DNA from 3 places in the Alcaligenes parafaecalis genome. Region 3 is predicted to be linked to each of the others. Evidence: predicted binding sites of a transcription regulator. Region 3 holds the regulator's gene; each other region holds the start of a gene.
The links. Region 3 encodes HrcA, which represses chaperone genes, less so after heat shock. Its sites were predicted from a motif close to TTAGCACTCNNNNNNNNNGAGTGCTAA; they were not measured.
Positions count from the first base shown of each region.

Region 1: a site for HrcA is predicted at 1,472-1,498, ahead of OSH09_RS10290 (co-chaperone GroES). Genes of this name have one in related genera too.
Region 2: a site for HrcA is predicted at 1,897-1,923, ahead of rpoH (RNA polymerase sigma factor RpoH). Genes of this name have one in related genera too.

Region 1 covers NZ_JAPKNA010000002.1:749,041-753,323, reverse strand. Annotated here, with positions in the region: gene OSH09_RS10300 (sigma-70 family RNA polymerase sigma factor) at 1-490, opposite strand, end outside; gene OSH09_RS10295 (DUF1697 domain-containing protein) at 673-1,206, shown strand; gene OSH09_RS10290 (co-chaperone GroES) at 1,558-1,845, shown strand; gene groL (chaperonin GroEL) at 1,880-3,526, shown strand; gene OSH09_RS10280 (diacylglycerol kinase) at 3,681-4,064, shown strand; gene pyrF (orotidine-5'-phosphate decarboxylase) at 4,070-4,283, shown strand, end outside.
Region 2 covers NZ_JAPKNA010000002.1:92,041-96,323, forward strand. Annotated here, with positions in the region: gene OSH09_RS07380 (S-(hydroxymethyl)glutathione dehydrogenase/class III alcohol dehydrogenase) at 1-696, shown strand, start outside; gene fghA (S-formylglutathione hydrolase) at 827-1,720, shown strand; gene rpoH (RNA polymerase sigma factor RpoH) at 2,008-2,904, shown strand; gene OSH09_RS07395 (TonB-dependent copper receptor) at 3,157-4,283, opposite strand, start outside.
Region 3 covers NZ_JAPKNA010000006.1:126,762-131,044, reverse strand. Annotated here, with positions in the region: gene recN (DNA repair protein RecN) at 1-283, opposite strand, end outside; gene OSH09_RS16855 (NAD kinase) at 290-1,189, opposite strand; gene hrcA (heat-inducible transcriptional repressor HrcA) at 1,317-2,330, shown strand; gene hemH (ferrochelatase) at 2,394-3,479, shown strand; gene grpE (nucleotide exchange factor GrpE) at 3,595-4,185, shown strand.

The sequences.
Region 1 (4,283 bases), on a different contig from region 3:
CCTTGACCATATCGCGCTGCACGGACTGCACCGACATCCCCAGTGTCTGAGCCACTTGTTGATAGGCCAGGCCTTCTACTTGCACCAGCACAAACACCTTACGTACCCGCGCAGGCAACTGCTCCATCATGCGGCACACCGAATCCAGCGCTTCCACCACCAAAGCATGGGTCTCCGGACTAGGTTCAACGTCCACACTGCGCGCAGCCAGGGTTTCCAGATAAGCCTGCTCAATAGCCTGCTTTCGCCACTGATCAATCAGCAAACGCTTGGCTACCGTCGTCAGAAATCCACGAGGCTCGGTAAAAACAGCGGTGGATTGACTGCGAATCACCCTCTCGAAGGTGTCATGCGCCAGGTCAACGGCATGGTCCGTATTGCCGCTAAGCCGACGACGCAGCATCTGCACCAGCCAGCCGTGATGCTCACGGTACAAGCTGACGAACTCATCAGAGGAAGCGAAATCGGAGGGACTGGAGGTCGGGCTCATTCAAACGGTAATGGGAATGATTGCTAATTAAGATTCTCATTGTACCTGTACTCCCCAAAAGGCAAACCTAGAAAATCAAATTCACTACTGTTTTTTAATACAGCATAAAATAGTCGCTTGAAAATCTCTTTTACTGGCCAGCATTGCCCTTAAGCAGCACTACTTCACTGCAAAAACAAACGATGAACACACAGATTCTTTTATTACGCGGTGTAATGCCTACTGGCAAAAACAAAGTGCTGATGGCACCGCTTCGGGCGGCTCTGGAAGCGGCTGGTTTGCAGAACGTCAGAACCTATATTCAGAGCGGCAATGTAATTGTGTCCACGAAGCTTGAGCAACCAGAGCTAGAGAGTCTGGCGCACCACGCCATCAAGGAAAACTTGGGCGGGGATATTCAAGTGATTGCCCGAACACCGGCCTATTTCATGCAAGTCATGGCCAACAACCCGTTCAAGGACCAGAACCCCAGCCAGCTTTATTTCACCTTACTGCGTTCACCGGCAGACAACGCCTTACTACATGCCTTCCATGCCCTGGAGCACGCACCCGATCAAGTTCGCGTCGTCGGCGACATTGCCTATATTGTTTGCGCAACCAGATACCGAGACCTTAAAGCTAACAATAATTTCATCGAAAAAAAACTCAAGGTCGTCGCCACAACCCGCAACCTCAACACGATGAGCAAGCTGATTTCCCTTAGCTCACCCGCCTAAGCCTGTTTTCAGCATCCACGACCGGAGATGCCGCAAGGTGGCCCTCAACAAGAATAAACACGACCACCACAATGCACTCTCCCTATGAGGAGTGCCTGCATATATACCGCATGTTTCTGCTGTGCAGCCTGCTCACTTTATAGATACCTGCCCGCCAAAGATCAAAACTTCACGAGGTTCAGCCGCCGTCTGCCTTCACGCCCCAGGACAAATATGTAACATCTTTCCCCTCGTGCTCTTGAAATTAGAAAAGTCGTCCCTATAATTAGCACTCGAAGGGGTTGAGTGCTAAAACGCCTCGCCCCCCAATCGGACTCACAACTAAAGTCATATTTAAACAGGAGTTTCTCCATGGCACTGCGTCCTTTGAACGATCGTGTGATCGTCAAGCGTCTGGACAACGAACGCACCACCGCTTCCGGTATCGTTATCCCCGAGAGCGCGACTGAAAAGCCCGATCAAGGCGAAATCCTGGCCGTTGGCCCCGGTAAGAAAACCGAGGACGGCAAGGTTCTGGCGCTGGATCTGAAGGTCGGCGACAAAGTTCTGTTTGGCAAGTACTCCGGCCAAGCCGTCAAGATCGACGGTGAAGAGCTGCTGGTGATCCGCGAAGAAGAAATCTTCGCCGTGATCGAATAAGTACCGCCAACGAAAATTCAATAGGATTTAAACCATGACTGCAAAACAAGTGTATTTCGGCGACGAAGCACGTACCCGCATCGTTCGCGGCGTCAACATTCTGGCTAACGCTGTCAAAACCACCATGGGCCCTAAAGGCCGTAACGTGGTTCTGGACCGCTCTTTCGGCGCTCCTACCGTTACTAAAGACGGTGTGTCCGTTGCTAAAGAAATCGAACTGAAAGACAAGTTTGAGAACATCGGTGCTCAACTGGTCAAAGAAGTTGCTTCCAAGACTTCCGACAACGCCGGTGACGGTACGACTACCGCTACTGTGCTGGCTCAAGCTATCGTTGAAGAAGGCCTGAAGTTTGTTGCCGCTGGCATCAACCCAATGGACCTGAAGCGCGGTATCGACAAGGCTGTTGTTGTGGTTGTTGACGAACTGCGCAAGCTGTCCCGTCCTTGCACCACCAGCAAAGAAATCGCTCAAGTCGGTTCCATCTCGGCCAACAGCGACCACTCCATTGGTGAGATCATCGCCAATGCCATGGACAAAGTCGGCAAAGAAGGCGTGATCACCGTTGAAGACGGCAAATCGCTGGAAAACGAACTGGACGTGGTTGAAGGTATGCAGTTTGACCGCGGCTACCTGTCCCCTTACTTCATCAACAACTCCGAGAAGCAAGTTGCTGTTCTGGAAGATCCGTTTGTGCTGATTTTCGACAAGAAAATCTCCAACATCCGTGATCTGCTGCCCGTACTGGAGCAAGTTGCCAAGACCAGCCGTCCTTTGCTGATCGTTGCTGAAGACGTGGAAGGCGAAGCCCTGGCTACTCTGGTTGTGAACAACATCCGCGGCATCCTGAAGACCACCGCTGTTAAAGCTCCTGGCTTTGGCGACCGTCGTAAAGCCATGCTGGAAGACATCGCTATCCTGACTGGCGGTACCGTGATCTCCGAAGAAACCGGTATGTCTCTGGAAAAAGCGACTCTGGACGATCTGGGTCAGGCCAAGCGTATTGAAGTGGCCAAAGAAAACACCACGATCATCGACGGCGCTGGCAACGGCACCGACATCGAAGCTCGCGTGAAACAAATCCGCGTTCAGATCGAAGAGTCCACTTCCGACTACGACCGTGAAAAACTGCAAGAACGCGTGGCCAAGCTGGCTGGCGGTGTTGCTGTGATTCGCGTTGGCGCTGCCACCGAAGTCGAAATGAAAGAGAAGAAAGCCCGCGTTGAAGACGCCCTGCACGCTACTCGCGCAGCCGTCGAAGAAGGTATCGTTCCTGGCGGTGGCGTAGCACTGATTCGTGCCCGCGCTGCTGTTGCCCAACTGGCTGGCGACAACACCGACCAAGACGCTGGTATCAAACTGATCCTGCGTGCTATCGAAGCTCCTTTGCGCACCATCGTCTCCAACGCCGGTGAAGAAGCCAGCGTGGTGGTGAACCAAGTGGCCAGCGGCACCGGCACCTACGGCTACAACGCGGCTACCGGCGAGTACGGTGACCTGGTTGAGCAAGGTGTTCTGGACCCAACCAAAGTAACCCGCACTGCTTTGCAAAACGCAGCTTCGATCGCCAGCCTGTTGCTGACAACCGAAGTGGCTGTGTCGGAAATCGTGGACGACAAACCTGCCCCAGCCATGCCTGACATGGGTGGTATGGGCGGCATGGGTGGTATGGGCGGCTTCTAAGCCACTTATCAGCACCCCGATTCGGGCAGGAATTGATCACTTCTGCCCTGATCGCCACGCTTTTAGTACAAAAACCGGATGGAATTCTCCATCCGGTTTTTTTTCGCCCGAGCAAACCCCTATAATCAGGGCACTTCAATCTGCAACCCTCTTCATGTCAGACTCTCCATTCAAAAGCAAAGGCGGCCTGGGCCGCTTGTTCAATGCCTTGCGCTATTCGGGGCAAGGCTTGGCTGCCGCCCTGCGTCATGAAGCCGCCTTTCGCCAGGAGCTGGCGCTGGCCGTAATCCTGACACCACTGGCCTTCTGGCTGGGCCAAGGTCCGCTGGAGGTTCTGATCTTGCTGGCCACACTGGTCTTTGTGCTGGTGGTGGAGCTGTTGAACTCCGCCCTGGAAGCCCTGGCTGACACCATTACCCTGGAGCATCACCCTTTGATCGGGCGCGCCAAGGATCTGGCCAGCGCAGCCGTGCTGATGTCCCTTATTTTTGCTGGTGCCGTCTGGCTCAGCTTTCTGTATAGCCGTTTACTTTCCTGATTCCCATGACATTCATAGAAAAACTGAACCGTGCCTGGACGGACAACCAATCCATGTTGATGGTGGGTCTGGACCCAGACCCTGCCCGCCTGCCTTTGGAGCTGGCCGACAAACCCGGCGCGATTTATGAGTTCTGCAAAGCGATCGTGGACGTCACGGCCGACTACACCTGTGGCATCAAGCCACAGATTGCCTACTTTGCCGCTCAGGGTGCCGAGG
Region 2 (4,283 bases), on a different contig from region 3:
ACATCGACTTTCGCCAACCATATCGTGGTGCCGGAAATTGCCTTGGCCAAGATTCGCAACGACGCTCCTTTCGACAAGGTGTGCTACATCGGCTGTGGCGTCACCACAGGCTTGGGCGCTGTGCTGTTCACCGCCAAAGTGGAAGCGGGCGCTAACGTGGTGGTGTTCGGTCTGGGTGGTATCGGCCTGAACGTGATCCAGGGCGCCAAGATGGTTGGCGCTGGCAAGATCATTGGCGTGGATATCAACCCCGAGCGCGAAGCTATGGCTCGGCAATTCGGCATGACCGACTTTGTGAATCCCAATGAGGTTGAAAACGTGGTCGACCACATTATTCAACTGACAGACGGCGGTGCGGATTACTCCTTTGAATGTATCGGCAACACCAAGGTGATGCGTCAGGCGCTGGAGTGCTGCCACCGTGGTTGGGGCCAGTCCATCATTATTGGTGTGGCTGAAGCCGGTGCAGAAATCTCCACTCGTCCATTCCAGTTGGTGACCGGCCGCGAATGGAAGGGCTCCGCCTTTGGTGGCGCTCGTGGTCGTACCGACGTACCGACAATTGTGGATTGGTACATGGACGGCAAGATCAATATCGACGATCTGATCACCCACACTCTGCCGCTGGAACGCATTAACGAAGGTTTCGACCTGATGAATGCCGGTAAATCCATCCGTTCGGTGGTGATGTACTAATAGAAGTCGCTTGAAGAGGGGGCAGGCACTAGCCTGTGCCCTTTATCCCGGCCTCAGAGATCGTGTGTGCAGCCTTTGGGCGTGTCACCCGACCTGGGGCCGGATCTGCAATTGAGAATACGAGGGGGCTATGACTCAGACACTGGAACTGCTCAACGAACACCGCTGTTTTGATGGTTGGCAGCGCTACTACCAACACGCTTCGCAGACAATTGGCCTGCCCATGCGTTTTTCTGTGTATATGCCGCCGCAATTACAGGCCAGAGCCCAGAAGGGTGCCGCCAGCCTGGCAGACGCCATCGGCCAAGGCCGTGTGCCTGTGCTGTTTTTCCTGGCAGGCCTGACCTGCACCGAAGAAACCTTCATGATCAAGGCCGGTGCCCAGCGTTATGCTGCCGAGCACGGCATCATGCTGGTCACCCCCGACACCAGCCCGCGTGGCGCCGGAGTAGAAGGGGAGGACGAGGGTTGGGATCTGGGAACCGGTGCCGGCTTCTATCTGGATGCGACCCAAGCTGGCTGGAGTAAGAACTACCGCATGGAAAGCTATGTGACCCAGGAGCTGTTTGATCTGGTCACCACCATCCTGCCGGGCGATGCTAGCCGCGCAGGCATTTTTGGTCATTCCATGGGTGGCCACGGTGCCTTGACGCTGGCTCTGCGCCATCCCGGCAAGTACCGCTCCGTGTCGGCCTTTGCTCCCATTACGGCGCCAACACGCTGCCCCTGGGGCGAAAAAGCCTTTGGTGCCTACTTGGGTCAGGATCGCCAGGATTGGGAACAGCACGACGCCAGTGCCTTGATGGCCAAGACCAGCACGCCGTATCCCGCCGGTATTTTGGTCGATCAGGGTTTGAACGATGGTTTTCTGGCCGAACAACTGTATCCGGAAGTATTCGAGCAGGCGTGCGAGCAGGCCAAACAGCCTTTGACCCTGCGTCGTCACGAAGGCTATGACCACGGCTACTACTTCATCTCGACCTTCATTCAGGACCATCTGAATTTCCACGCCGAGCGACTGTGATCGCTGGATAAACTAGGTCGCACTTTGTTATTTTTCGGTGGGCAAGAAGGCGTTACGCTCAATCAGCCACGGTTTTTTGCCTGTTTGTGGTGTTCTGCCCACCGATTTGCTGTAGTTTTCCCTCCAGTAGTGAACTTTTTCTTGCTGCGACACTCTTATTCCTGTATTCGAAATTTTTAGCACTCCAGAGCATCGAGTGCTAAACTCAATGATTGTTGAAATACGTTTTGTACGGTTTGAGGGCCTTGTTTTTGTGCTCTCGCCGGCTGACTTTTGAAGGATTTTCCATGACACAACAAGCGAACGCTTTGGCCCTGACGTCTGGTAATGATCTGGTCGCCGCCGTGTCTAATCCAGGCGCACTGGGGACGATCGAAGCGTATATTTCTGCTGTTAATCGCCTGCCCATGCTCAGCGCTGAACGCGAAACCGAGCTGGGTCAGCGCCTGCGCGACCAGGATGACCTGGACGCTGCACGAGAACTGATTTTGTCGCACCTGCGTCTGGTGGTTTCCATTGCCCGCCAGTACCTGGGTTATGGCTTGCCTCACGCCGACCTGATTCAGGAAGGTAATGTGGGCCTGATGAAGGCCGTGAAACGCTTTGACCCCGATCGCGGTGTGCGTCTGGTGTCCTTTGCCGTTCACTGGATCAAGGCCGAAATCCACGAATATGTCGTGCGCAACTGGCGCATGGTGAAAGTGGCGACCACCAAGGCCCAACGCAAGCTGTTTTTCAATTTGCGTCGCATGCGTCCAGATGGTCAAACGCTGGATACTGCTCAGGTTGACGCCATTGCGCGTGAATTGGATGTACGCCCGCAGGACGTCAGTGAAATGGAAGTGCGTCTGTCCGGTCACGATATGGCTCTGGAAGCCCCGGCCAACGACGACGATGAACATTTTGCACCTATTTCCTACCTGTCCGATGAAGGACACGAGGAACCGACACGCGTGCTGGAGCGCCGTGCCCAGGACATGCTGGAAGGCAGCGGCCTGGAAGAAGCTATCGATACGCTGGACGAGCGTTCGCAGCGCATTGTGCGCGCCCGCTGGTTGCAGGACGATGGCGGTGCCACTCTGCACGATCTGGCCGCCGAATTTGGCGTGTCGGCAGAGCGTATCCGTCAGATCGAAGTGGCTGCATTCAAGAAGCTGCGCGTCGCTTTGGCTGGCGCGGTTTAAGTCGTTTTAAAGAGTTACAACTTTTCGGGGAATCCGAAGAACTTAAGCTGATTTTCGCGGACTAAACAATACATTTGCTGATTTTTGCCACCTATGCAATTCGGCATTTGCGCATCCGCTTCGGCTTCTCCTCTTCCCCTCCCTTTTGAAGCGGATGTTTATGGGACACCAGCTAGGTGTCCCTTTTTTTTGCCCTGAAATTTCCTGCTTATTGGGCCGTCGGGCCGCAAAGGCCCGAACAGCACACAAGGATCAGAAGGACAAGGCCGCACGCAACCAGACGGTACGACCAGGGTCGTTAAAGCGCGTGGCAGCTCCAAACCCAAAACCACTGTTCCCGGCCAGATTCAGGTGTTCGCCGTAAGTTTTGTCGAACAGATTATCTACGCCCGCAGTCAGGGACAGATTACGGTTGATTTTGTAGCCCCCATACAGCGACAAGGTACTGAATCCACCCGTAGGCCCGAAGTCATAGCCCACCACATTCCCTTGCCCTTGTGCGTAGCGAGTTTGCTTGGCCACAATGCGCCAGACACCGCCTGCGGACCAGGGGCCTTGCACATAGTCCGCCGTCAGGCGCAGATCCAGCGGTGGCATTTGCGGCAGGGCACGGCCATCCGTGCTGTTGCGACCCCAGGCATAGGCCAGGCTGCTGCCCAGCGTCCAGTTCGCGTTGGCTTTCCAATCCGCTCCTAATTCACCGCCCATAATGCGGGCGTTGACGTTGCGGGCCTGGGTTTTGGTGCCCATCATGCCACCGGGCAGGTAATCAAACAGAATGTAGTCCTGAATCTGGCCGATATAGGCGGAAGCCCAGGCCGAGACCGTCTCGCCCTTGTATTGCGCCCCGATGTCGAGCTGCGTCGTCTTTTCAGGTTGAATCCCCAGGAAGGCACTGCCGCTGCCTTGTGGGCCGCTGGCAGGTGAAATCATTTCCCAGTAGTCTGGCATGCGCTGTACATGACCAACACCGGCATACAGGCTCAAGGGCAGGGATTCCAGGTCATGCTCAAGACGCAGGAAGGCGCTGGGCAGGGTTTCCTTGCGGCGTTCATTGGCGCCAGGGTTGGGTTTGCTCATCATGCCGCTACCCAGTGTGGGGCGCAGATCGCGGGCGCTGGCCCAGTCCAGGCGTGCCCCACCAATCAGGCGGCTGGAATCATTCAGATCCCAACGGGCCTCGGTGAAGATGCCGATATTGTCGAATTCCGCGTCTTTTACCCAATCCTGATCGCGGTAATCCTGCATCCCCATCCCGCTACGTTTGCGATGGCGGCTGCGCATGGCATCCGCACCGGTGGTTAGCGTCAGGTCCTCGCTCAGCGCCCAGTCCATGCTGAAGCGGCCGCCCCAGGTCAGGCGGTCCACATTGGAGGCCA
Region 3 (4,283 bases):
TCAGGCGGCGCAGAATCAGTTCTTCCGAAACATCGAAATCACGCTCGCTAAGCCAGCTCTGAATGTCTTGCTCGCAGTCGAAATGCGCGCTGACCTCGGTACGTGCACAGCCTTCGCGTATGGCTTTGGCGTCGCCGCGTGCCCCTAATACCAGGGAGAGCGCATCAATCAAAATGGATTTGCCAGCGCCGGTCTCCCCGGAAAAAACCGTGAAGCCGGTGTCGAAATCAATCGTGGCTTGATCCACGATGACAAAGTCTCGAACGTGCAGGGTACGCAGCATAGGGGTTTATTCGTTTTCGTCGTTAGGCAAAGGGATGTGATTCCAGCCCAGCTTCTGGCGCAAGGTGGAAAAAAAGCTGTAGCCCTTGGGATGGATAAAGCGAATGGTGTTCTGGGCGCGCCGCACATCAATGCGGTCGCCCTGCTGACAGTCCGACCAGGTTTGCATGTCAAAGTGCACGCTGCCACCGGATTCCACCCGGCCCAGGGCCGTAATGGTCAAATTCAGGGTGCCTGTGTCGGGCAGCACAATAGGGCGGTGTGACAAGGTTTGTGGAGCCACCGGCACCAGTAAAAAAGCTTTCAGGGACGGGTGCAGCAAAGGGCCGCTGGCGGCCAGCGCATACGCCGTGGAGCCGGTAGGAGTGGAGATGATCAGGCCGTCGGAGCGCTGGCGGTACATGAACACGCCATCAAGCTCTACACGCAGCTCGATCATGCCGCCGCGACCGGCGCGGTTGATGACCACATCGTTCAGGGCTACGCCCGAATACAGCACTTCCCCGTCCCGCACCACGCGGCCTTCCAGCATGGAACGCTCTTCAACATCGTATTCACCTTTCAGGACGCTTAGCAAAGCATCATTGGCGTCATTCAAGGGGACATCGGTAATAAAACCGAGGCGACCGTGGTTAATCCCGATCAATGGCACCTTGCTGTGGGCTAATTCGCGGGCAGCGCCTATCATGGTGCCATCCCCGCCCATTACGATAGCCAGATCGGCGCGCTCGCCAATCTGGGCATAATCACCAATGGGGAATTCAGTAATACCGGCATTCTGGGCGGTTGCGGCCTCCAGCAGCACCGAGCAACCAGTGTTGACCAGGGTTGCAGCCAGCGATCGGATGGGCGCATCCAAGCCGGAGTCCTGATATCTGCCAACAATGGCAACCGTTTTGAAATGCATGGGGCGAAAACCTTATGTTTAATGAAATAATGGCGATCAGTGGATTATAGAGTTGCCACTCTAGGCTTGGCTGTAAGATTCTCCCCTTTATCATGCAGAGCTGGTGTTTTTAAGTGACGTACGCGACATGGATGACAGAGCAAATGCCTTGTTGAAGGTGCTGATCGAACGCTACATTGCCGACGGTCAGCCGGTAGGGTCCCGCACCTTATCAACCATTTTTGATTTTTCTCCGGCCACGATACGTAATGTGATGGCGGAGCTGGAAGGCCTGGGCCTGATTCATAGCCCCCACACCTCGGCGGGGCGCATTCCCACGCCTAAAGGCTACCGCCTGTTTGTGGATCGCCTCCTGGCGGCAGAGCGTTTCGAGCGGCCCGATGCCCGCAATCTAAGCCAGTATTTGCCTTTTGATGAGCCTAACCGCGCCGTCAGTTCCGCCGCTTCGCTGCTGTCGAATCTGTCGCAGTTTGCCGGTGTGGTGCTGGCGCCAAAAAAGGCGCAGACCTTCAGGCAGATTGAATTTATTCGCCTGTCCGACAAGCGAGTGTTGCTGATTATCGTCACCCCGGATGGCGATGTGCAGAACCGCATTCTGTTTGTGCCCCGCGATTATCTGGAACAGGAACTGGTCGAGGCCAGCAACTTTTTCAATCAGCACTTCTCGGGCATGTCCTTTGAGTCCGTCAAGCTGGCCTTGTCGCAAGAGCTCAGTTCTTTGCAGGTGGATATTTCACGTTTGATGCAACAAGCGGTGGATGTGGGTAGCCACCAGCCTGATAGTGAAGAGGCGGTTGTCATCGCGGGCGAGAGCAAATTGCTGAATGTCACGGAAATGGTGGCGGATATGGATCGCCTGCGGCGCTTGTTCTCTCTATTCGAGAAAAAAACCGATCTGCTGCACTTGCTGGATGTCTCCAGTCAGGCCGATGGCGTACAAATTTACATTGGTGGGGATTCCCAGCTTTTGCCGGTGGATGATGTGTCTGTGATCACCGCGCCTTACGGTGTGGACGGCAAGGTTGTGGGCACGCTGGGCGTGATTGGGCCATCGCGTATGGCGTATGATCGTGTGATTCCTATCGTGGACATTACAGCGCGGCTATTGTCCAATGCCTTGAGCCATCACTCTGCCAGTTAAACGATGGGCCTTCAGTCTGTTCTTGGGCTGAAGGCAATCTGGCTGTCTAACGCACTAATCATCATGCCCAAGTTGTTTGCTTCTCCTTATTTGCCCGAAGCGCAGGACGCCGATATGTTCAATGAGCAGGCTCCGGTACGCGAGGCCGGGCCTGTCGGCATTTTGCTGGTTAATCTGGGTACGCCGGATCAGCCTGATGCAGCGTCGATTCGGCGCTATCTGGGCGAATTCCTGTCTGACCCCCGAGTGATCGAGATCCCTCAGCCTGTCTGGCAGATTATTTTGCGTCTGTTCATCTTGCCGCGTCGTCCCAGCAAGCTGGCACCGCGCTACAAGGACATCTGGTTGCAAAATGGCGCGCCCTTGCTGGTGTACAGCCAGGCGCAGGCAGATGGCTTGCAGGAGCTGTTGCAGGGACAAGGTCACGACGTGAAAGTAGAGCTGGGCATGCGTTACGGCAACCCGTCTATTGCCAGTGGCCTGGACAAGTTGAAAGCGGCTGGTTGTGAGCGCATTTTGACCTTGCCGCTGTACCCTCAGTATGCGGCCAGCACCACGGCCACCGCGGTGGATTGCGTGGCGGCCCATCTGGGCAAGCAGCGCAATCAGCCCGAGCTGCGTTTCATCAAGCGCTATCACACCCACCCGGATTACATCGGCCCCTTGGCGGCGCAGATTCGTCGCTATTGGGATGAACATGGCAAACCAGAGCGTTTGTTATTGAGCTTTCACGGTTTGCCACGCCGCTGCGTGGAACTGGGTGACCCCTATTACCGCGATTGCCGTGAAACGGCGGATGCCTTGCGTGCGGCGCTGGATGAGCCTGCCGTCGAAGTGCATATGGCCTTTCAAAGTCGTTTTGGTGCGCAGCGCTGGCTGGAACCCTACACCGAACCCACTTTGCGCGAATGGGGCAAGCAGGGGGTGGGACGTGTGGATGCTGTCTGCCCTGGCTTTCTGGCCGATTGTCTGGAAACGCTGGAAGAAATTCAGGTGGAGTGCCGTGACGCTTTCCTGGAAGAGGGCGGTCGCGAGTTCCATTACATCCCTTGCCTGAATGACGATCCGCAATGGATTGAGGGCCTGGGGCGGCTGGCTGTGCAACATTTGGGCGGCTGGTTACCCAGCCGTCTGGTGCCTACCCGATAGCCGCAGCCGGTTTTTGAAGGGCCAGGCCAGCAAAAATACAAAGGCAGGTCTTGAACTGGGGGCAGATGCCCCCATTTTCATGCGATCAACGAATTCTGTAGTGGAGATACATCGAATGGCTACACATGCCGATCCCAATAAGCCTCTGGACGGGGAAGTGACGGAAAACACGCCTGAACAGGCACAACAGGGTACTGTCGGGCAAGACCAGCCAGAGATTCTGGGCCAGCAGCCCGAAGAAAACTCGGCTGATCTGGCTACTGAATTGGCCCAGGCCCAGGAAAAAGTGTCGCAGTACTACGACCAGTTGCTGCGCGCCAAAGCCGAAGTGGAAAACATCCGCCGTCGTGCGGATGATGATGTCTCTAAAGCCCGCAAGTTTGGCACCGAGTCCTTTGCTGAAAGCCTGATCCCCGTGCGTGACAGTCTGGAAGCCGCACTGGCCCAGACCGAGCAGAGCACGGAAACCTGGAAGGAAGGGGTGGAAACCACCTTGCGCCAGTTGAACAAGGCTTTCGAGCGCAACAACCTGAAAGAAGTGGCACCGCAAGCGGGCGACAAGTTCGATCCGCACCTGCACCAAGCCATTTCGGCTGTGCCTTCTGAATTTGAAGAAGGCGCGGTAGCCCAATTGCTGCAAAAGGGCTACACCATTTCGGATCGCGTGTTGCGTCCCGCTTTGGTCATGGTGTCGGCGCCTAAATAAACGAGCCCGTCAGGCTGTGCTGGCAGGCCGCCCGGAATTGACAGGCTTTTACGTGTAATTCCCGGGATTGTTGCTGGCACCGTTAAAAAAAATGATGG